Regions from separate parts of the Sporomusa intestinalis genome, predicted to be linked through region 1. Evidence: riboswitches for the same ligand, from Rfam matches in the RefSeq annotation. Region 1 holds a riboswitch; each other region holds the start of a gene.
The links. Region 1 has a riboswitch for cobalamin ahead of ACZ481_RS12535 (MATE family efflux transporter). Riboswitches for the same ligand answer to the same signal wherever they lie in the genome.
Positions count from the first base shown of each region.

Region 2: linked by a shared signal. The riboswitch ahead of eutS (ethanolamine utilization microcompartment protein EutS) and the one ahead of ACZ481_RS12535 (MATE family efflux transporter) in region 1 are both predicted to bind cobalamin.
Region 3: linked by a shared signal. The riboswitch ahead of ACZ481_RS11705 (hypothetical protein) and the one ahead of ACZ481_RS12535 (MATE family efflux transporter) in region 1 are both predicted to bind cobalamin.
Region 4: linked by a shared signal. The riboswitch ahead of ACZ481_RS04130 (TonB-dependent receptor plug domain-containing protein) and the one ahead of ACZ481_RS12535 (MATE family efflux transporter) in region 1 are both predicted to bind cobalamin.

Region 1 is NZ_AP042390.1:2,665,984-2,671,786, forward strand. It holds gene ACZ481_RS12525 (MATE family efflux transporter) at 1-474, opposite strand, end outside; gene ACZ481_RS12530 (GNAT family N-acetyltransferase) at 759-1,268, opposite strand; gene ACZ481_RS12535 (MATE family efflux transporter) at 1,333-2,682, opposite strand; cobalamin riboswitch at 2,799-2,982, opposite strand; gene ACZ481_RS12540 (hypothetical protein) at 3,114-3,278, opposite strand; gene ACZ481_RS12545 (autotransporter outer membrane beta-barrel domain-containing protein) at 3,524-5,803, opposite strand, start outside.
Region 2 is NZ_AP042390.1:4,876,281-4,882,083, forward strand. It holds gene ACZ481_RS22670 (propanediol/glycerol family dehydratase large subunit) at 1-921, opposite strand, end outside; gene pduB (propanediol utilization microcompartment protein PduB) at 940-1,734, opposite strand; gene pduA (propanediol utilization microcompartment protein PduA) at 1,761-2,036, opposite strand; gene ACZ481_RS22685 (EutP/PduV family microcompartment system protein) at 2,033-2,461, opposite strand; gene eutS (ethanolamine utilization microcompartment protein EutS) at 2,472-2,807, opposite strand; cobalamin riboswitch at 3,126-3,315, opposite strand; gene ACZ481_RS22695 (hypothetical protein) at 3,445-3,576, opposite strand; gene ACZ481_RS22700 (ATP-dependent DNA helicase) at 3,707-5,803, opposite strand, start outside.
Region 3 is NZ_AP042390.1:2,503,476-2,509,278, forward strand. It holds gene dapA (4-hydroxy-tetrahydrodipicolinate synthase) at 1-186, shown strand, start outside; gene ACZ481_RS11700 (ribonuclease J) at 447-2,066, shown strand; cobalamin riboswitch at 2,648-2,827, shown strand; gene ACZ481_RS11705 (hypothetical protein) at 3,060-4,178, shown strand; gene ACZ481_RS11710 (helix-turn-helix domain-containing protein) at 4,620-4,931, opposite strand; gene ACZ481_RS11715 (helix-turn-helix domain-containing protein) at 5,082-5,306, shown strand; gene ACZ481_RS11720 (helix-turn-helix domain-containing protein) at 5,366-5,629, opposite strand.
Region 4 is NZ_AP042390.1:895,129-899,839, reverse strand. It holds gene ACZ481_RS04130 (TonB-dependent receptor plug domain-containing protein) at 94-2,073, opposite strand; cobalamin riboswitch at 2,224-2,405, opposite strand; gene ACZ481_RS04125 (TonB-dependent receptor plug domain-containing protein) at 2,590-4,560, opposite strand.

The sequences.
Region 1 (5,803 bases):
GCGTAATATGCTGCCGAATATCGTCATGAGGGAAATCAGCACAGACGGGACGCCCACAATTTGAAAATACGTTATACCCGCCTGCAGGACTTCAGGCTCAGTTCCCATATAACGCAGCAAAGGTTCAGCAAACAGCAATGTGACAACACCAAAAAACAGACCTAAAATGATAGCAAGCCACGCTGACTGCCGGGCGATGGCTTTGGCCCGGCCGGCATCTCCGGCCCCGAGGCAGCGGGCAATCAGCGAGGAGGTGCCTATCCCCATCGCCATAAATACCGCAATATAAATGGCTACGATGGCATTGGTGACGCCGACGGCGGCAACTTCCTGCAAGCCGATTTTAGCAACAAACAGGGTATCAATAAAACCGACAATATTTAATAACAAGTTTTCGATTACCGTTGGCACAGCCAATGTCAATACTACCCGGACTTTCTCTTGCCACGTTTCGCTACTAACCGTATTAGACATTTGCAAATCTCCCGGCTACATAGTATCGTTCCAAACCCGACTTTGCTGTAATTTAACCGCCGTTTCCACCTGGTTTCAGACTTTGCTTTTTACTCATATCCCCCTATGGGGGATATTTCAATTAAAAAAATTATCCTGCTATTCAGGATTAGTGATAAGGTATACGGTGCTGTCTTTATCCGGCAGCAAGCTAACAATAAGCAGGAAACCATAAAGATGCTTTCTTACCGAAATAAGAACAGCATCTTTCCGGTTATAATACAGGCCTGTATTTTGCCTGGCGGTTATAATTGCTTTTCCATATGAACAATTTCAAAACTGCCGCCTTGGTCAAGGATAATTTCAAACCCCTGTTTCTGCCAAAAGTTAAAGCCTCCCGGCAAAAAGTGATGGGTGTGCAGATACAGCATTTTGTACCCGTGCTGCCGGCAAAAGTCAGTCATTAATCCGACAAGCTTTGAGCCAATTCCCTGGCGCCGTAAACCGGCGTCAATATAGCAGCGGCCCACTTCGGCCGTTGTGGGCAGATGGTAGCGGCCTTTGAGCAACTCGATTCTGTCATTGTAAGCACAAATCGCGGCCGAGCCGACAACGGTTCCCGCTGGCGTAAATACCGCCCACATATTGCAGTTTTCCGGTTCAAGGTAGGTTTTTCCCAGTCCCCAGACATCGTCAGTAATGGCTGCCTGACCTTCCTGGTGAAACAAATCCCGCAACTGTTTTAACAAAAAATCCTGTACAGCGGCTATGTCTTCAGACCGAATGGGACGAATTACTAAATTCTGCGTAGCCAAGCAAATACCCTCCCTATAGCGTTTAGTTGTTATATTCTTCCTGCAGGCCTGAGCTGCCTCCTTGTTAGGCTTTAGCCGTCAAGGCGGCGATTTTTCTGTTCAGTCCCGGCAGATAAATCCACAGGAAAAGCGACCGGCCCAGACTGAAAACGATAAATGCCAGCCAAATACCATGGTTGCCCAGGGTGGGAACGGCCAGCCACAGGGAAATGAAATACGTGATCAAAGAATATATCAGTGAATTACGAACAGGCGCGGCCGCCGTTGCCCCCACAAAAATCCCGTACAGCTCCAGCCCCCAGAAAGCAGCCAGCGGAAACAGGGCTATCCAGTAACTATACTGCAATGCAGCCTGCTGCACATCGGCGAGGGTTGTAAACATTTGAATCAGAGGAATTTTAAGCGCGATTGCTATTGCTGCCAGGACAACGGCCGTAGCGCCCCCCCAGATAGCTGTCAGCTTAACGGTCTTGACATAAAGAGCCTCATTCTTTTCGCCAATTGCCTGGCCAACCAGAACGGTACCGGCATTGGCAAAGCCGCTCAGGAAATAGGCCATTACAAAATGCAGTTGCAATAAAACGGCATTAGCCGCCAGAATGGTGTCCCCATACCGCAGGCCATAAGCAGCCAGGCAATCGTAAACAGTCAGCAGACAGGCTGTTCTGATAAATAGATCCCGGTTTACTTTCATCATCTGGACCAATGGCGCCGGATCAACAATCTTTTTTGCTGAAAGCTTTTCCAGTGTAATTGCCCTGCTTTTTAATAAAATAGCTGCACTCAGCAGGAACGCCGCAATCTCGGCAATCAGCGTTGCCGCAGCTACCCCGCCGGCAGCCCAGCCGAAGCCGCCGACAAACAGTACGGCTAGTACCATATTCAGCACATTCATAAAAACCTGCAAAGCCAGTGACAGCTTTACTTTCGCCATTCCCATCAGCCAGCCGACAATGACATAGTTGCCCAGCGTAAACGGCGCGCTCCAGATGCGGATATGATAATAGGCGGCGGCAATCTCGCCAACTGTCTCATTCGGCGCCAGCAGGGCAAAGGCGATTTGCTTTATCGGCCACTGGAGGGCAACAATTACCAGTCCGAGGCCAACAGCAATCAGCAGCGGCCTTAGCAACGCCAGTGCAACTGCCTGTTTATCACCGCTGCCACTGGCCTGGGCGCTAAATCCTGAAGTGCTGACCCGCAAAAAACCCAAGATCCAGTATAATGTGTTAAAAATAAGTACCGCGATAGAAACGCCGCCGATGTAGGCGGCTTGCGGAAGCCTGCCCATAATTGCCGTGTCGACAACTCCCAGCAGCGGTGTGGTTAAGGTGGCAATGGTCAAAGGTATGGCCAGAGCCATAAATTTTTTATGATCGTTCAGGCCAATCACAGTTGTTGTTTTTTCCCGCATTGGTGCTCCTTACTGTCGGTATAATCAAATAAATACCCCAATGCAGCGAATGCATTGGGGTAAAATAAGCACAATAAACTATTGCCCCAATCGCCTCCCTATCGTTCGCAGGTAATAACGGTGATTGAATATAGGCAGTTCTCCTGGCTCTGGATCATTGCTCCTCCAAACCTTCCCGAGACACAAGGTTTCAGTGGTATTTCTTGGAATCGCTCTCCCATTACAGTGGCGGGACCGCGCCGGCTTTCAACCGGACTTCCCTATTAAGCCCTCGCGGGCACCTATATCGTAGTTATGAAGTTTCATACTCGCAGCTTTTATCACAATCTGTAAGACACTTGCATAAAAAGTATTGCATAAAATGACCAAATCTGTCAAGAGATTGCACCGCGGTTATCCGTCTTGCCTATTTTACCGCTTCCTGTCTTGTTTCAGCAAAGGATAAAAACGATTAAGAGGGTTAGAACAATCAGAAGCACAACACCCACCCATACCTGCCAGCTTTCAAAATTATGAAAAGCTGCGAATCCATTTACAGCACCATGGGCTTTACGGCCGACATCATTAATCGTAGTTTTAATTTTTTCTATATCCATTTTACATACCTCCATATTATGTTATTTTATTATATTCACATTGGCGCAAAGCCGTTTGCAAAAGTTTAATTATTTTTCGGCATAACAAGCAGGCCTGCTATTTCTCCTGAATAGCAGGCCTGCTTGTTATGTCGTTGTGGGGCCAGGCTTCCCAGCCGCCGTTTAAGGTGTGTGGGCACTGTGATCATACCAGGCTGTGAAGCAGCCAGGCTGAAGTCGCCTTTTACCACGGATACAGATATTTATCAGAAGCTCCAGCGCAGGCCGGCGTCAACGCGCCAGTCGGTGTCGATATCGCTGCCGGTGCTCTTTTCCAGATTGGCATAGGCATAGGAATTATCGCTCACTTTGGCGCTGCCGCCCAGTTGGAAGACCGCCCAGCTGCCCCCCAGGTCCACCCGGCTGCTTTTGGCCTCTTCGGCTGTGAACCGGCTGCTGAAGTCCCCGCTGAATTCATGCGCCAAAAAGGCTTTGGCATAGATGCTGGTGGTGGCTGTCAGGTGCCCGACGCCGACCCCGATCCGGCCAACCAGGCTGGTAAAGCCGTCCTGGCTGATGTTCATGGTCCGGTAGTTGCCGTCCCCGTCTTTTACATCGCTGGTGGCGGTATAGTCTTTGCCCTGCAGCCGGCCCCAGCTCAACTGCAGCTGCGGCTCAACATACAGGCCGTTGCCGTGTTCGAGGCGCCGGCCGTATTCGGCGCTCACCGACAGGCCGTTTGTTTTGTAGTCGCCTGCCACTTTATGGCCCATTTCGTTATAGACGGTGAAGTCATTTTTCACCTGGCCGCCTTTTACGACGATGTCGGTGTAGTGCCCTTTACCGCCCAGCCAGCTGCCGTACAGGGACAGGCTGGTCGCCGTATTGTCGCCTTTGCCGCCCAGGATATAGTCGCTTTCCCCGTCGTTGTGGCTTACGGCCGCACCCAGGCGCCAGCCGTTGTCTGTCTCTTTGTCATAGCCGAGCTGGACAGCCTTATAGCTGGTGCTGTAGCGGGTATTGCCCTGATCGTATTTGTTTTTGCCGGCATAGACGCTGGCCCAGATGCCGCCGGCGTCCGGCGCCAGGCGCAGTTCTCCCAGGCGTTTTTGCATATCGTTATTTTCCGCCCGCCACAGCAGGGCCGACGACACCATGGCCGATTTGGTGCCGCTCATGATCATGGTTTCGTACTGCCCGTATTCAATGGGGTTTTCCGGGGTAATCACCGTGCCGTCCGCCAGGCTGCCCTGCCCGTCGGCTTCGGCAAAGGCGATGTCGCCGACTTTCCACAATATGCCGGGGGCGGTCAGGCCCTCGCCGATGGCCACCTTGCCTGCCAGATTGCGTTCCGCCCCATTGGCTTTCGTGTAGCCGCTGTAGGTCAGTTTGCCCGCCAGGGCGTTCAGGACGCTGGTGACGGTTTCCTCCTCTGCCACATCAATGCCGCTGCTGTCGGTCATTACTGTGATTTCAGAGCCGGCCGCCGCTTTTTTGATGCTGATGCCGCCGCCCACGATATCCGCCGGCTCCAGGCTGCTATGGCCGTAAATGACCATCGTGCTGCCGCTGTAGTCCTCAATGGCGATGCCGCTGGCGCTCTTTTGCTGGATGATGCCGCGATTGGCGGCGCTGTCGCCGCCGTGGAAGCCGGTTACATGGCTGATGCCGTCAAAGGTCCCCTGCAGCTCTGCCTGCGTGTACTCAAAGGCAGTGGTATCGTAGGTTAGCCCCTGGGAATCATGAATCCACAAAGCGCCGTTCTGTAAAAAAAGATTAAAGGTTCCCAGTTTATCGGCCCCGGCATTGTCGGCCACGCCTTGCCAGTAGGATTCGCCGGTGGTCAGGGCCAGATTAACCGTGCCGTCGAGCAGATTTTTACTGGCAGCCGTAGTGGCTGCATTTTTTATCGCCAGAATGTTGCCTTCGACCTCGACCTTGGTGTTGCCGGGGGTCAAGGCAGCTGTTGCTGCCAACGTCTTAGCCGCCAGGGGCGCTATCGTCTGGGCCGGGTTCATATTCAGGTTGATGGTGCCGCTGTAGGCCAGCAGCGCATGATTGTTAATGTCTTTGTTTTCATTGGTGTCAATGCGACCGCCTTTTAGGTTGATCACACCGCCGGCATCGGTGCGGCAGTCGGTGATTACGCCATTGCCATTGATCGCGAGATCCAGCAGGCCGTTGATAGTAATTATGCTGCTGTTAGACTCCCTGTTTAAGATGCCGGTCACATTTTCACTCCGCGGGGTGGCCCGCTGCACCGGACCGGTACCATCAGCCGGCTGGTGTTTGATATCCATCGCTACATTGCCATTGATGGTCATGGTTGCTTGGGCGCCAGGCTCCCAGTTCGTAAAATCCTGGGCAATACCAATGGCTTGTCCATAGCTGTATTTGTTAATCATATCGATACTGATATGGCCGTCAATGGTAAGGTTACTGCCGTTGCCGCTGTATATGCCGGCGCTGTTGGCAGCATTCGTGCCATCAATTTTCAAGCCGTTTTTGGCCTCAACAACCACGTCCTTATAGATCCCCTGGTTGCC
Region 2 (5,803 bases), 2.2 Mb from region 1:
CGGTACGCCGATACAGCTTACCGAACCGTTCTGCAGGCCCTGAACACCGGCGCCGCGGGTCAGCATAATGCAGCGGATCTCCAGGTACAGCATCGATTTGCCTTCGGCATAGCCCATCTGCACTTCCGACCCGGTGCCGGAGGTAAACCGCATCTTCAGCCCGCGGGAGGCATACGCCGAAGCCAGAAAGGCCTTGGACCAGGGGGTATCGTCGCCATCGACAAATACATTTTCCGTCCCGTATACGGAGATTGTCTCCGCATAGGCGGTAATGCCCCGCATGCCCAGCAGCAATTCGGTCGCCTCCTCCAGGGCGCACTGGATCAGCACGCCGCCCCGGCCGGTCTGAGCGCCGACCTGCAGGGCCAGCGCATTAAAGGGGGCATACCGGACAACCGCTACGGTTGTTTCCATTTCGTCAAAACCGCGCAGTGCGGCTTCGGCCGCATCGGCGGCGATTAATACCGGGTTGTCCTGGGTATTGGTTACATGGCATTGGTTGGAGGGGGTTTTGCGGGCCCGCATTTTTTGCATAGCCATCATCATTTCCACCACATTCATGGTGTTGAGCACCGCCAGAATTTTAGCGGCAGTCAGGCCCCGGGCAATTTTGACAACATCTTCCCGGGATACATTAATATCAACAAGCATCTGGGCGATTTTCGCATCGTCCAGCGCCATTGCCTTTTCGGCTATTGCCGTGTCAATGGCATAATCGGCAATAAACTGATCGATAAAGTCAAAGCGGTTGCGGGGCACCCCGTCCATCTCCACCACTTTGCCGTTTTCAATCTTGATACTGGGCTTGGGATCGTTGGGGCTGCTCATGGCTACCAACCCCACTTCCGGCCACTCAACGACAAAACCGTCATTATTTACCGGGCGGGCCGCCAGCATCTCAAAACGTTTTGATCTCTTCACTTTTGTTTTCCCCCTAGTCTATATGTACGGTGTCGCGGATGAGGGCGCCGGTCCGGCCATAGCCTCAAGCACCTTTTTCCCCACTTCTCTGGCGGCAATAACCGACTGCCGGACGGCGCCCGAGTCGCCGGTTACCATCAGAATCACTTCATTGGAAAAGCTGGTGCCGTTGCCGGGGCTGGAATAACCAACCACCTCGACACTGGCCGTTTTTACCGCAACATCAGCCATCAGCACGCCGATTGCCGCCGGGGCGCCCACAATCAGCCCAAAGGCCCGGCCCAGCGGTGCGCCAAAAGCCTTATGTATGGCCAGGCTGGCCCGGGCGGTGTACTGCAGCTCAAGATGGCCGGCGTCATTGGCATACACATCGCCAAAGGTGCGCTCCAGTTCTCCCAAAGCCACCTCAATGGCCCGCCGGGCGTCAGACACCTCCTCGGCGCCGAACAGAATCAGCGAGCCATGGCCGGCGCCGCCTTTCGTGTCCCGGGGCAATTCAATACTGATAATCTCGGTATTCGTGGCTTTGACGGCTTCATCAGCCGCCATAATATGCGGACCGGCCCCGGTCCGGGCGCCAAGGATGCCAATGGACCGGAACTTAGGGTCCAGCTTCATCTTTTCGTGCAACCCCGAATCTACGTTGGCAATGACCAAGCCGACCGTATCGCCGATGGCCGTGCCCACGAATTCCGTAATCCCCGGGCTGACACACACCCGGGGTGTGTCAGCTGCCGGTGCCGCCGTTTTCGGCTCGGTGCTCATACGCTTCTTGATCTCATTCATGACCTGCTCAACCAAATGATCTTCCATCTATTACACCTCCAAAATAGCTGTTATTAAATTTTGGGAATAATTCTTTCCACATCGGTATGGGGCCGGGGGATAACATGAACTGAGATTACCTCACCCACGCAGCCGGCGGCGGCAGCGCCGGCGTCTACCGCCGCTTTGACAGCCCCGACATCGCCCCGTACCATGACGGTAACCAGGCCGGAACCGATTTTTTCATACCCTACCAACACGACATTGGCAGCCTTGACCATGGCGTCGGCAGCCTCAATGGCTCCCACCAGGCCTTTGGTCTCGATCATTCCTAAGGATTCGCCCACTATTTACACCCCCTTTCAGTAAAAAAATCAATTAATGCCGTCAGGCCTTCGCCGGTAAGTGCGGACACATAGAAAAAAGGTCCCCTGACACCGGCTTGCTGCAATCGTGCCCGGGCTTTTTCCCGGTCGGCGCCGGCCAGATCAATTTTGGTGATAATGCCCACGGCCGGCCTGGGAAACATGCCGGCAAACCCGGGCGGCAGCCCGGCCCGGAAATCGGCGGCAGCCTGCACCACAGCGATCAGACTGGCTTCGGCGGCGGTAACCGCCAGCGAGGAATAGAAGCGGGGCATTTGCGCATACTCGCCCGGTGTGTCAATCATGCCGTCACGAAAAAGAATGCTTTGTGTTTTCCGGGCCGTACCGCCGTTATGCTGCAGGGCATTGATCAAAGAAGTCTTGCCGGCGCCAACAGGACCAATCAGCATAATCATCCTGCTAAGACCGGGTCAGGCCGGCGGCGGTAAACCCCAAGCCTTCGGCCAGTAAACCGGTTACCTGCCGCAGCGCGGCTTCTACCGCCGACACATTGCCGGTAATAACGACAGAACCGGTAAACCGGTCCATAAAACCAATCTGGACATGGGCGGTTTTGGTTGCTGCATCGGCGGCAATAATGGCCGCTTCGGAGGGTGTAATCGTTAAAATTCCAATCGCGCCGCTTGTCCCAAGCCCCAGCTTGTCGCATAATTCCTGTTTCGGATTGGCGATTAGGTGAGCCAGTGTCACCTGCTTGCCTGGTACATATTCCTGCACTACTCTTGTTTTTTCCACTACACTATACCTCGCTACCCCTAAAACTCTGCTGCCCGCAACGGGTCCCTGTCTACCAAATGTAAGCCAATTGGCAAATCACGGTTGTCCCCAAAACAAATAAAGGCAATAGGAAAAAGACTTTCAAACAAAGTCTTTTCCTATTGCCTTTTTCTTATGCAGAAATTGTCGAAAAGAAAGGTTTTATTTACACTAACTGACCGCCTGCCTACACCCCGCAGCAACGGTTGCCGGGCCTGAATCACGGCAGGCCCCTGCCAAAAGGGCAGGGGCTCATTGTTATCCTCATCCTTCTGGTAATACCCCTGACGCGGGGGTAAATAACAGCCAGCATAGGCAGGTCTCCTGGCTTGACGGCTTTCAGGCCCCCTGCATCCCCTCCTGCCGGCGGGTATGCGGGCTAACCTCCGTCTACAGTGGCGCGACCGCGTCTTGCGGGATGTCTCCATCCCTCGGAACTTCCCTATTCTCCTCTCGTTTGAGAGGCACCTATGTGGTGGCATATATGCTGTTTATGACCTGCTGTTATCATATACCGCAATTAAAATTTTATACATAAAAATATTAGCGTGTAGCCCAAACAATAAACGCCTGCGGCACATCTTGCTGTGCTGCAGGCGTTTATCACGCTCAGCCGTTATTTGCCCCGGCCACTCTTGCGCATAGGCATTTTATGATTGGAATTTTTCACCTTGCCGGCTTTGGGAAACGGCTTATTATTCTCATTGGCTTTTTTCTTTTTTTCTTGCAGTAAAGCGAGTAAATCCACTGTGAACTCCTCCTTTTTGCCAGTGTCCGGTATATCTCTATTTTACAACACCGCCGGCCGCTGGGGCAAGGCTTGCGGCCACCCGCGGCCCGGCTTGGCTGTCATTTTAACATAGGTAATATTATAGCCTTCAAAGCTCCTGCTGCCAAAATTGCCGGACCCCGCCGGCAATCCGGTCAACCCCCGGCGCACGTACGGCCCCCCGCCATTCCAGGGGGAAAAGCCGCCTGTACCGGGCTTGGGCAAAACGGCTATCAATCAGCAAAATTACGCCCCGGTCCTGCTCGGTGCGGATCACCCGCCCCGCGGCCTGCAGGACCTTGTTCATCCCCGGGTAGATATACGCGTAGGCAAAGCCCTGGCCGTTATTCTGTTCAAACCATTGTCTGATAATCTCCCGTTCCGGGCATACCATCGGCAGCCCCACACCAACAATTACGGCGCCAACAAGCCGTTCCCCGGTCAGATCAATGCCCTCGCCGAATACGCCGCCCAGCACGGCAAACCCCACCAGGGTTTCCGTATTGCCGGCAGAAAACTGCTCCAGAAAGCCGGCCCGCTCGGCTTCCGTCATCTCACCGGTCTGTTTGCTGACCCTGATCTGCGGGTTGTGGAGGGCAAACCGCCGGCTTACTTCCTCCAGGTACCGGTAAGATGGCAGGAATACCAGATAGTTTCCGGTTTTCGCCTTAATCGCGGCGGTAATGCTGTCGACAATCACGTCATAGGTCCCGGCCCTGGTCTTATAGGTTGTGCTGATATGGTCGGCGACCAGGATTCGTAGATTGGCGGCGGCAAAAGGCGAGGGCACGATGATTTTGCCATCGCCCTCCCCGCCCCCTAAGATCTCAAAAAAATATTCCATCGGGGCGAGGGTAGCGGAAAAGAAGACTGTCGCCCGCCCCCGCAGCCCTGCCTGGCGCAGCAGTTCTGCCGGATTAACGCAAAACAGTGTAAGCTGTACCTCTTTATCTAGTTTCTCGACATAGGTTACATACCGTTCATCATAGGTCTCAGCCGTGCGCAAGAAAGCATTCGCCTGGAAATAGAGCTCCAGCAGCTCTTCCCGGAAATCGGCCTGCTCATTTTTCGCCAGCCACTTTTCGGCTGCATCCATAAAGGTTCGCAGCAAGGGCAGGACCTCGCTGAATAGCTGTTCCCGCACATAATAGTCTGCGCCCCCGGCTGCGGTCTTTTCCCCGCATAGTTTGCCTAACTGCAGCAGCAGCCTGTTGATCTTGCCGGCAGTCTTAGCCAGGGCGGGCAGCTCCTTGTTGACCGCTTTCTTAATCTGCATAAAGCTTTGCTTTGTTATCGCCGCGGAAAACATCTCCCTGGCCCGGTCAACAAGATTATGGGCCTCATCAACCAGGAAGCAGTATTGCCCGCCGGGTTCCTGAAAGAACCGCTTCAGATAAACCCGGGGATCGAACACATAATTATAATCACAAATAACCGCATCTGCCCAAAATGCCAGCTCCAGCGATAATTCAAAGGGACAGACTTGGTATTCCCGCGCCTGCTGTTCAATGACCTCGCGGGTAAAAGCCGCCTCTTGCCAGCAGGCGAGCAAGGCCGGCTTAATCCGGTCATAATACCCCGCGGCGTAGGGACATTCCTCCGGCGTACAGGCCGAACCGGGACTGAGACATATTTTATCCTTGGCAGTCAGGGTCAGGGTTTTACACTGCAATCCGGCCTGCCGCAGACGGTCAAAAGCAGCCTCCGCCAACTGCCGGGTTACCGTTTTCGCAGTAAGGAAAAATATTTTTTCCACATGTCCCAGCCCCAGGGCCTTAACAGCCGGAAATATAACGGCCATGGTCTTGCCTGTGCCGGTAGGCGCCTGGGCAAATAACTTAACCCCCCCGCGGATTGTCTTATATACGGCAACCGCTAGCTGCCGCTGGCCGGGGCGAAAGGCAGAAAACGGGAACTGCACCTGGCCGGCGGAGGCATCCCGGCTGACCGCCCAGTCGCCAAGCCGCTTGGCCCACATAACATAGTCGCTGATGAGGGCCTCAAAAAAAACGGCCAGTTCCCGCACCGGGTAGATTTGCTTGAACAGCCTGGTTTCCAGGGTAGCGGCCTGGCAGTAGGTAAGCTGGACGCCAATCTGCTCCAGGCCATGCTGGGCGGCGTACATGTAGGCGTAACATTTGGCCTGGGCCCAGTGCAGGGGGTTGGCTTCGGCCGCCAGCGTTTCAAGCTCCTGGGTGACAGACTT
Region 3 (5,803 bases), 160 kb from region 1:
CTGCATCTGGAACTCCTGCCTTTCTTCCGGGTGATATTTGTCACCACCAATCCTATTCCGATTAAAGAGGCGGTTAACCTGATCGGTATCAAGGCCGGCCCGGTAAGACTGCCGTTAGTACCGCCCACTGCCGGTGAAACGGCCCAGCTGACAAAGATTATGCAATCATTAGGCGTGTTAAATTAGTTAACGGTTACCGGTAGCGCAAGCTACCGGTTTTTTGTATGTAGAGGCAGGTTTTGCATATAATATTTAAGAGCGAGTAGACCACTTGTTGTCAGCGAATACTAAATAGGTTATAATTATTCACAAGTGGACAGGACGGCCGGTTTCTAGTGATGGGCTTAATGAACGGGCAGTTACAACTTGATTGATTAATATTTTTGGAGGTGTATGTTTTTTTGGCGCGACAACCAGGCAAAGTACAGATTATCCCTCTGGGCGGGATGGGGGAAATTGGCAAGAATATGACGGTAATCCGTTATGGTGATGAAATCATTGTAGTTGATTCAGGGTTAATGTTTCCGGAAGATGACATGCTGGGCATTGATCTGGTCATTCCCGACATCAGCTATCTGTTGGACAACCGTGAGTTAGTCAAGGCTATTGTTTTAACCCATGGGCATGAAGACCACATTGGGGCATTGCCGTATGTGTTAAAACAGCTGAGTGTTCCCGTATACGGAACTCGCCTGACCCTGGGGATTTTAGAGGGACGCCTGAAGGAAAACAATGTTCCGGCCAGCAATCTGCATGCCGTAAAATCCGGGGACCAGATCCAAATCGGCCATTTTTCCATTGGCTTTATCCGGGTAAGCCATAGCATCGCCGATGCGGTAGCTTTATCCATTAAAACGCCTGTAGGTGTCATAGTCCATACGGGAGATTTTAAACTTGATCAAACACCGGTTGACGGTAAAGTCACTGATTTTCACAAATTTGCCGAATTAGGCGACCAGGGGGTGCTGGTGCTGCTGGCAGACAGTACGAACGCCGAGCGGCCCGGCTATACGCCAAGTGAGAAATCAGTGGGCGTTACCTTTGATGATGCCTTTCGCAATGCGCGGGAACGAATTATTATTGCCTCTTTTTCATCCAATATTCACCGGATTCAACAGGCTATTGACACAGCCTGCAAGTACCGGCGCCGGGTGGCCATCCTGGGCCGGAGTATGGTGAACGTTGTTACGATCGCCTTAGAACTTGGTTATTTAAATGTTCCCGAGGGCGTTATTATTGATATTGACGAAATTAACAACTATCCCTCATCCAGCATCGTTATTTTAACAACAGGCAGTCAAGGGGAACCCATGTCGGCCCTCACCCGGATGGCCATGTCGGATCATAAGAAAGTTGAAATTATTCCCGGTGATACTGTAATTATCTCGGCTACGCCAATACCGGGCAACGAGAAGCTGGTGTCACGGACGATTGATTATTTATTCCGCCAGGGCGCCGAGGTTGTTTATGAATCCACCTCAGGCATCCACGTATCCGGCCATGCCAGCCAGGAGGAGCTTAAGCTGATGCATAATCTGCTGCGGCCGAAATTCTTTATCCCCGTACATGGCGAATACCGGCATCTGATTAAGCATTCTAAACTGGCCCAGTCTTTAGGCATGGCCAAGGAAAATATTTTTGTTGCCGAAAACGGCCAGGTCCTGGAATTTACCGCGGACAAGGGCGCTATAACCGGCAAGGTAACCTCAGGCAATGTCCTGGTGGACGGCCTGGGGGTCGGCGATGTGGGGAATATCGTCCTCCGGGACCGCCGCCAACTGTCGCAGGACGGGATACTTATCATTGTTGTCACTATGGATAAGCAGCGCGGTCAGGTAGCTGCCGGCCCGGACATTGTATCCCGCGGTTTTGTCTATGTCCGTGAATCCGAGCAGCTGATGGAGGATGCCAAGGAGCGGGTTAAACAGGCCCTGGATAAATGCGAACTCAATAATATTACCGAATGGGCCACAATTAAGTCTAATGTTCGCGATACCCTGGGCAAATATTTATATGAACGCACCCGCCGGCGACCCATGATTCTGCCTATCATTATGGAAGTCTGAAAAGCTGCTTGCCGCTTCAGTCAAAGAAAACACGGCTTGGGCCGAGCTGGGGCGAAAGCGGAAGCCGGGTTGCCCTTATCCAGGGAAAACTAACCTTTCTATCCTGAAAAATACATTTTTCATTCTTTGCTGGTGCCAGCGTAATGGCATGAGTGTCTATCAGGATAAAAAAAGCCCTGCCGCAGTTAGTTAGTCTAATTGCGGCAGGGCTTATAGGTTGGGGCCTGGTACCAGCTTCTAAGAAGGCGACAACAGCGGCTAAATAAACCAGAAAAAGAGTAAGGCTAATAACAGCACCCAAAAATGGGATAACAGAAAAAATATGATCGCTGCCAAAATCAACCAGAATAGCATAAATCTAATCCCACCCTCTGCTTGTTATCTATTACATATTATGTTTGGTAAAGAAATATGCTACCGCCAGGCAGTGAGACAAACACAGCGAATAAATGTGTCAGAGTATACGCCTGACGGTGGCTGTAACCAATAAATCCTCAATCATCTATTTACAAATGTGTTTGGCCTGATCTATACTAAGGGCAAGAGAATTTTTGTGCTAATTTATCCCATATACACCATTAACAGCATAATGTGGGGATAGGTGCCCTTCGGGGCTTAATAGAGAAGTCCGGTGCAATACCGGCACGGTCCCGCCACTGTAACGGGGAGCAAGCCTGCAAGTGCCACTGAGCAATCGCTTGGGAAGGCGCAGGCGAGCGATGAACCGGAGTCAGGAGAACTGCCTGCCCGGCAATCGCCATTTGTACCTGCGAGCGACAGGGCGGGGATTACGGCAGCGTAAACACGCAAACACTTTCCTTGCAGGAGAGTGTTTTTGTCATTCTGCCAGAAGTTAAAAAATTTTTCTGTGGGCATATGAACGACTAGACCCTAATGGGTGGCGTCCTAAAGGGCTTGACTCAAGCCAAGTTTTTCTGATGAGGACGTTCTCGTTGAAAAACATTGCCATGAGGCAAAAAGGAGAGGAACAGCATGAGTCTGATCGACTGGTTTTCCCGGTTGTTTGTGAAAGAAGCCAAGCATTATGTCTTTACACCGGTAACAGCGGATGTGGAAAGGATTGTGTTCCAGGAGGGACAACACTATTTTCGCCTGCGCCTGGCGGAAATGTTCCTTAAGGATGACCGGAAGCTGTTTCGCAAGGTTGTGCCAGTGGTTTCCTCTGTGGTCGGTTTGCAATTCGGCGCCAATGCGGCCCAGCAGCTGCCCAGCGTGGCCGGTCCGCTGGCGCTTAACCTGGATGAAAGCTCGCTGGGACATGGCGTGGAGCTGAATTACTCCCTGACCAACCTGGTGCCTTATCGCGGCGGCCGGGTGTCGATTAGTGCCGCCTTACTGGCCTATGTCAACAAAGACTATTTTCAGTCTTTTTTAAGTCTTGCCAATAGCATTTCCAGCCTGCTGACCATCGGCCAGCTGTCAACCACTCTCAAAGTGGTCGACAGTGCGGTCAGCGCGCTGCAGGACCTCTTAGCCGGCGGGGATAAAGACATCCGTCTGGTGTTTCACAATGAATACGCCGGAACAGACAGCCTGGGCGGCGTATCGCTCCAGAACGGCTATTTTGCCGTGATTAAGGCCGATGCCGCCAAGTTCAACCCGGAAAAGCTGTTCGTAAAAAATTCGCAGCTCTACTGGGGTGACGACCAGACACCGGCCAGGCCGCTTACCGGTTATGACTACATGCTGTTCAGCGTGGAAGCGGCGCTGTACCGGGACGACTTCCGTTATTTTGCTGAGTACAACAGCTTGCTCTATACGGCCATTGAAAAGGGCATGATCAATAAAAGCGAGGGCGATGCCGTTATCCGGGCCGGTATGCTGGCTGTATTCAAATCAGATGATCTGACCTATGTTGATAAAACGCGGGTAGCGGCCGCACTCAAACAGGAATATGAAGAACGGCTCTCGCTGCAGGGTAAATTAAAAGGAACAATCGCTGCCGACGGGCAGTGGCTGAACACCAGGGCGCTGGCAATCAACCCGGACGGGGTGTGGCGGCAGATTGAGCCGCTATTGGCTGAACCACGGGATGATGCTGCTATTGCCGGCAAAATCTTTAGGCTGATCGAAAACGGCAAAATCGCCTGAAACTTAATTTGCGAACCTAAAGAAACGATCAGGCCCTAACGGGCACAGGCTGGATGAAAATAGCGTCACAACCTGGTATTTTTTCCATATGAGAAATACTATCATAAAACCGGAAAGTTAACCTTTCTATCCTGAAAAATAGCATTTTATATTCTTTGATGGTGCCGTTATAACGACATGACTGTCTATCAGGATAAGAAAAGACTTGGCTTGGGCCAAGTCCTTTGGGACGATACCCTTTAGGGTATCGTCGTTCTTATGTCCACAGAAATTATTTTTTAACTGCTGGTAGACTAAAAAAGGTACACCGGCCATCAACCTGCGGTGTACCTTTTAATGTTCCGGCTTATAAACCTAAAAAACCGACTCTATAAAGCCGGTTATGCAGCCTGAACCTATTTTTTACTTATTATTCCCTCGGAAACGGGAAGGTAGAAAAAATTACTGGATATCATTTTTCATTCGCTCCAGAAACAATTGCAAAGCCTCTCTCTGGCCGGGAGTGAGAGTTTTAGCAATGGTTACTAATTGCTTGATATCTATTGGTATTTCCGTATCATCATCAGAAAAGAATTCACTTAAACTTATTCCTAAGCCAGCACATATTTTACTCATAGAATCAACGGTAGGCTGTTTTTCACCTAACTCAATCTGCCTTACAAAACCCTGTGACAGTCCTGCTATAGCCGCGAGTTTATTCGTACTATACCCTTTTAATTCACGTAGTTCAATAATGCGTTTTGTGATATCCATTTTTAACCACCTTAAAAATAATTCTAAAAATAATTCTATAGTAATAATAGCATATATCACTATCGGAAAAATAATATCATAGTATTGACTGATTAATTCTATAGAATTAGAATGTTAAGCATAAGATGTACTAAAAAGGAGGATGAGAAAATGACGCTGGAAAAATTGCGGACTATGAAAAATATGTCGCAGCAAAAACTGGCGAAGGCAGCAGGCTTAACGCAGGGATATATTTCCGAACTTGAGCGTGGCGCAAAAAAAAATCCTGGCCAGGTAGTGGTAAAAAGGTTAGCAAACGCTCTTAATGTATCCACTGATATGATTTTAGGACTATTTCCTGATACATTGCCTGCCAATGCCAAAGAAAAGTTGTAGCGGCCTAGGAAATGAGGTTGCAAAACGAAAACCGACCAAGCCGGCCGGTTCCTTACGTACTATTTTTTTATATAGGGACTACTTATTTCAATGGGATTAAAGAAAGCCGCCACATCGATTTCTAACCCTTCCGCGATTAGAAATAACATATCTATAGAAAACGCGGAATTAGCCTGGGGAGCTTCAATTTTAGATATATGGCTTGCACTGACTTCAATTTTTTCAGCTAATGCTTCTTGGCTTAATCCGCGTATATTCCGATAAAAAGCTACCTTTCTACCGATTTCTCTATATTTTTCTACATACCTTTTCGGTTTCCGCAATACTTATCCACCTCCTGCGTTCATTATACTGGGGATGGAAATGCCATTGCACTTCACAAATAATATAATATTGTTGCATTGCTTGTGAAATAAATGGTATTATATGGTGAAAAAGATAATGGTTTTGCCGCTGTTTTAATATATATACGACATATCTTCTCTACGTCTTTACTT
Region 4 (4,711 bases), 1.8 Mb from region 1:
ACCTTACATTAAAGAGGTAGAGGCAAAACACAACCTCTTAGTATAATCAGAAACTATTTTTGGGTCTTATATCAAATCACTTTGGCTGTAACCTCAAAAGGAATATTTCACGCCTAACTGATAATTGCGGGCTGGCATGGGGAACGAGCCAAGTTGGGAATCTCCCACTAATTCATAATCTTGATTTGTTAAGTTATTAACTTTGAAATAGGCGCGGGCATGCTTATCAATAGAATAATTCATAGCCAGATCCACAATCCAGTAGCGTGAAGAGGTAAACCTCGTTGCACTGCGCCCGGTAGCCCCCGTGCCATCAATATCAATATTCCATTTTTCATCGGCATAGCTAACCCCTAGCCGGTAACCGTTTGGCTGCGAGTTTTCCGGGTCCTGAATATAGGCAGCACCAGTTTTTTCCTCAACCTTTAAATAAGAATATCCTGTCATAACAGTCCAGAGTGGCGAAATAGCCCGCCGTAATTCTATGTCGACACCCTTTTTGCGTAATTCGTTGATGTTGGACGGTGTATATACAGTTGTAGAGATACCGCTGTCATCATATGTATATGAGCCCCAGTCAATTGCATCGTGCAGCTTGCTTTGGAAATAACTGGCCTTAACATATGTCCGCTTATCCAATTTTTTATTGATGCCTATTGTCGTCGTATAGCCGGTTTCAGGTTTTAGGTTGGTATTGCCGACCAGCTTGTATCGGTAGATTTGCCCTCCATACTCATACTCACTACCCTCCTCCGGCCAGAATAAATCATCTACCAGCGGCGCATTAAAAACCTTGCCCCACGATATGTACATGTCTGTGGTTTCATCCATCTGGTAGTTCAATGAAGCCCGCGGCGTTGCCTTGGAACCGAACGTACTATGGTGGTCATACCTGATGCCTGGAGTCAGAATCCATTTGTCATTTAGCTGCATCCGGTCTTCCAAGTATGCTGCCTTATTGGTAATTTCCTGATTACCCATTGAGGTGTGCTGCACCCGGGTATTGCGCCATTCCACGCCCCCGACCAAAAGGTTTTTGTCATCTAGGTGCCAGCCATCCTGCCAGGCAATGCCGGTTTCCTTATTGTTGTACATCGAATCCTCATCGGTATCATGCAATTCATACTTATGATAATTTTGGTACAAGCGCAAGTATCCCGGGGTTGTTGATGATTTATCCATATTATATGTCAAATCCCAGTTATTGGTAAGCGTATCTAAATACGCACTGGGATTATGGTTTATAAAACCAAGTGGCTTATAAGGCTGCCCCTTATGGTCGTCAGCATGCTCCGCGCTGAATGTCAGTGAGGTCGTGTCGCTTAATTCCCTGTCAATACGGATTGTCATGTTTTTCTGATCATACGCGCTGTTCGGCATATCTTTTACGGTGCCAAATTTAAAATCTTTATAGGCAGAGTGATCCTGCTCTTCTTTCCCTGCTGTAATAAACCAGTTCCAGCCTTCCTCAGCGCCTGCTGTGGTAAGCTCATACTGCCTATACCCCCAGGAGCCGGCTCCGATATCAAGAGTCGAACGACTTTCGCCGCCTTGCCGGGTAATAATATTAATAACACCACCTACAGCGTCTGAGCCATATATTGCTGACGCCGCTCCTTTTACGATCTCAATGCGCTCAATATTGCTTAGGGAGGGAAGAACATTTAGATTGTAGGTCGCCTGACCATGGCCTGGTTTCTTATTTAAATTCACCCGACGTCCATCAATCAGGATGAGCACCCGCTCATCACCATTGAGGCGGACATATTCTTCCGCCCCCGGAAAACCCTGCTGTCGTATTTCAACGCCATTGGCATGTTTTAACACATCGGCCAGGCTCTTATAATGTCCGTTTTCAATCTCCTCTCTATCGATGATTGAAACATTAGCCGCTGCCTGGGAAAGCTTGGTTGGTACCCGATTGGCTGTAACCACTACCTGATCAAGCACATATGCATCCACTTCTTCGGCGTAGGAAACCCCTGGCCACTGTGTTAAGAGCGTGCCGGCCACCATAGCACACAGCCAGGCATGCCTTTGCCTGTTCGGCTTGTTCGACTTTCTTGTTTTCACACATCTCATCTCCATAACAATTTATAATTCCTGCAGAACGGGTGCAGTAACCGTCGAAAGGATAAGACCAAATAAAAAACTCCCAATATATTATTGGGAGAACATAGATACATTAAGTATTCGCATCCCCTCCCCATCGCTCGTAGGTTAAACGGTGATTTGCAATAGGCAGTTCTCCTGGCTCCGGATCATCGCTCGTCCAAACCTTCCCAAGACCTTCGTCTCAGTGGCATCTCTTGGATTCACTCCCCATTACAGTGGCGGGACCGCGCCGGTATTGCACCGGACTTCCCTATTAAGCCCTTACGGGCACCTATTGATCATATTAAATTTTCTGTAAATATCATGTTTAATATTACCATTGCCGCTTAGGGTTGTCAAACATATTTCTTCCGGTTAATACAATTCCAATATTCCGGCCCATGACTGCGGGGATCATCCCTGTTCCGTGCCGTCCCCTGTGCTAAAAACAAATACCAGCACTTTAAACGGCTGGTATTTGCCCATAATATAATATTAGAACTTATATTTATAACTCAGCATGTAATTAATGGGGGTTGTGTAATAGGCCGAACTGGTATGGTTGACATTGTCCTGCCTGTCCAGCACATTATCAATACTCAAGTTAATTTCACTGACTGCGTCAACGGCATAATTGACATGTAAGCTTGTTAATAAATAAGGCTTGGTTTCAAAAGAGTGCGCATTGCTTGGCGTAAGCACCCGCTTGGCCAGGTAATTCGCCGAGAGGCTGGCCGTCCATTTATCCATCTGGTACGTAGCCCCGCCATTGAGCTGCAGCCGGCCGAAGTTTCTGTCCCAATAGGTTTTAACGCCGGTTTTTTCGGATTTTGCCCTGCCCTTGGGATCACTGTAGGTCAGCCCGTACTGGTAAGACCAGCCGTTATGTCCCTGAATATCGGCGCTTAACTCGATCCCCGTATTTTTCAGATCCTCATTGACGGCGTAATATTTGTCAGATTGTTTGCTAAAGCTGATATTATCCTCAATCTCATAATTAAATAGTGCCGCCCGCCATTTGTGGTTATTATGATTTTTCTTCCAGCCAACTTCATAATGAATACCGGTCTGGGGCCGAAGATTGGGGTCGCCGACCACCATAGTACCGCCAGTGGAGTACATCTGGCCAAAAGTTGGCATTACATAGGACTGGCCAATGCTGGCATACACACTGGCGTCGGCCGACAGCTTATGGACAAACTGTCCCTGGGCGCTGAAGTTGTGATAATTTTTATCTTCGGCAGCCCCGCCTGTCCAGCTTTTCCGGGCACTGAGCGTAAAGGTATCGGCCTCCCGCAGAGGCGCTTCCCATTGGCCGTAAAGGGAATAATTATTGCGCTCATAGCGGGTGCTTTCTTTCACTTCCGGCGTATAGCTCTCATTTTGATAGGTTGCGCCAAATAACAGCGTACTGCCGCTCGTCTGCCAGATATTTTGCAGGTCGAAACCATATGTGCGATTCTTCTCCTTGGAATCTTTCCATTGCGGATATTTGTCGCTCTCGCCGGTTGAACTGTAATAGTCCATCCCGGTAGAATGCAAACTGTTGGCATTATAGTATAGATTGCCTTTTAAATCGCCCTGCTTCACATTAAGCTGCACAAAATCCTTGGTATTATCGTGCCGGCGATTGTAGCGCGCCTTGTCATCAATAAAATAAGGATAATCATATTTAGCGTCATAGCCTTTACCAAAGGTATAGGTAAAGCGGCTGACTGATTCATTATGACTGTACATTAAGTCCACATTTTCATCAAAAACATAATTGAGGGTAATATTATTTTTCTCCGAACCATTAAATGCATTATACATTTCCGGAGTGGCCAAGTTGGAAGAAACTTTGCCAACATCGCCCCACTTATCATAGGTATAGCTGAAACCCAGCTTACCGGCCTGCGTCGTCAGCGCATAGTTTTGCTGCCCCTTGTTGCCGCCGCCGACAGTAACGGTGTTCGGCATTTCCTTCTTTGTGATAATATTGATAACACCGCCGGTAGCCTCGCTGCCATATAAAACAGACCCGCCGCCCTTGACCACCTCAATGCGTTCCACGTTTTCCAGAGGCATATCCTCGAGATTATACAACCCTCTTAAATTGGCCGGCGTGCCGTTGATTAGCAGCAGTGTTCCTTTTTCCACACCCCTGATACTAATTTTACTGGTCATAGATCCCAGCGAAGCCCCGCCGGGGCCTTTGGCCTGGTAAATCACGCCGGTGGCCATGGCCAATGCCTGCTGCAGGTTTCGGGCGCCGGTGTTCTGTAACTGTTCGCTGGTATATACGTCAGTTGCCGCCCCGATATCCAGGTCCTTTTTTTCATAGCGCTGCGCCGTAACCAAAATCGTGTCCCAGACATATTCCTCTGTAGCTTCGATATCCTCCGCATGGGCAGGCGAAGCCAGCGCCAGTGTGGAAAACAACAGTGCCGCTAAACCAATGTTTCTGTTGTGCTTGCTTACTCTCATTTTTCTCTTCTCCTCTTACTTAGTCTACCTTTGCTATTAGTTGCTTGCGCTAGCCCTTATGGCAGCCGGCAATTTGGGCCACCGTCCGGCATTACCCGTAAAAAATACCCCTCACCAGTGACAGCAAGGGGTATTCTACAGGTTAGGCCAT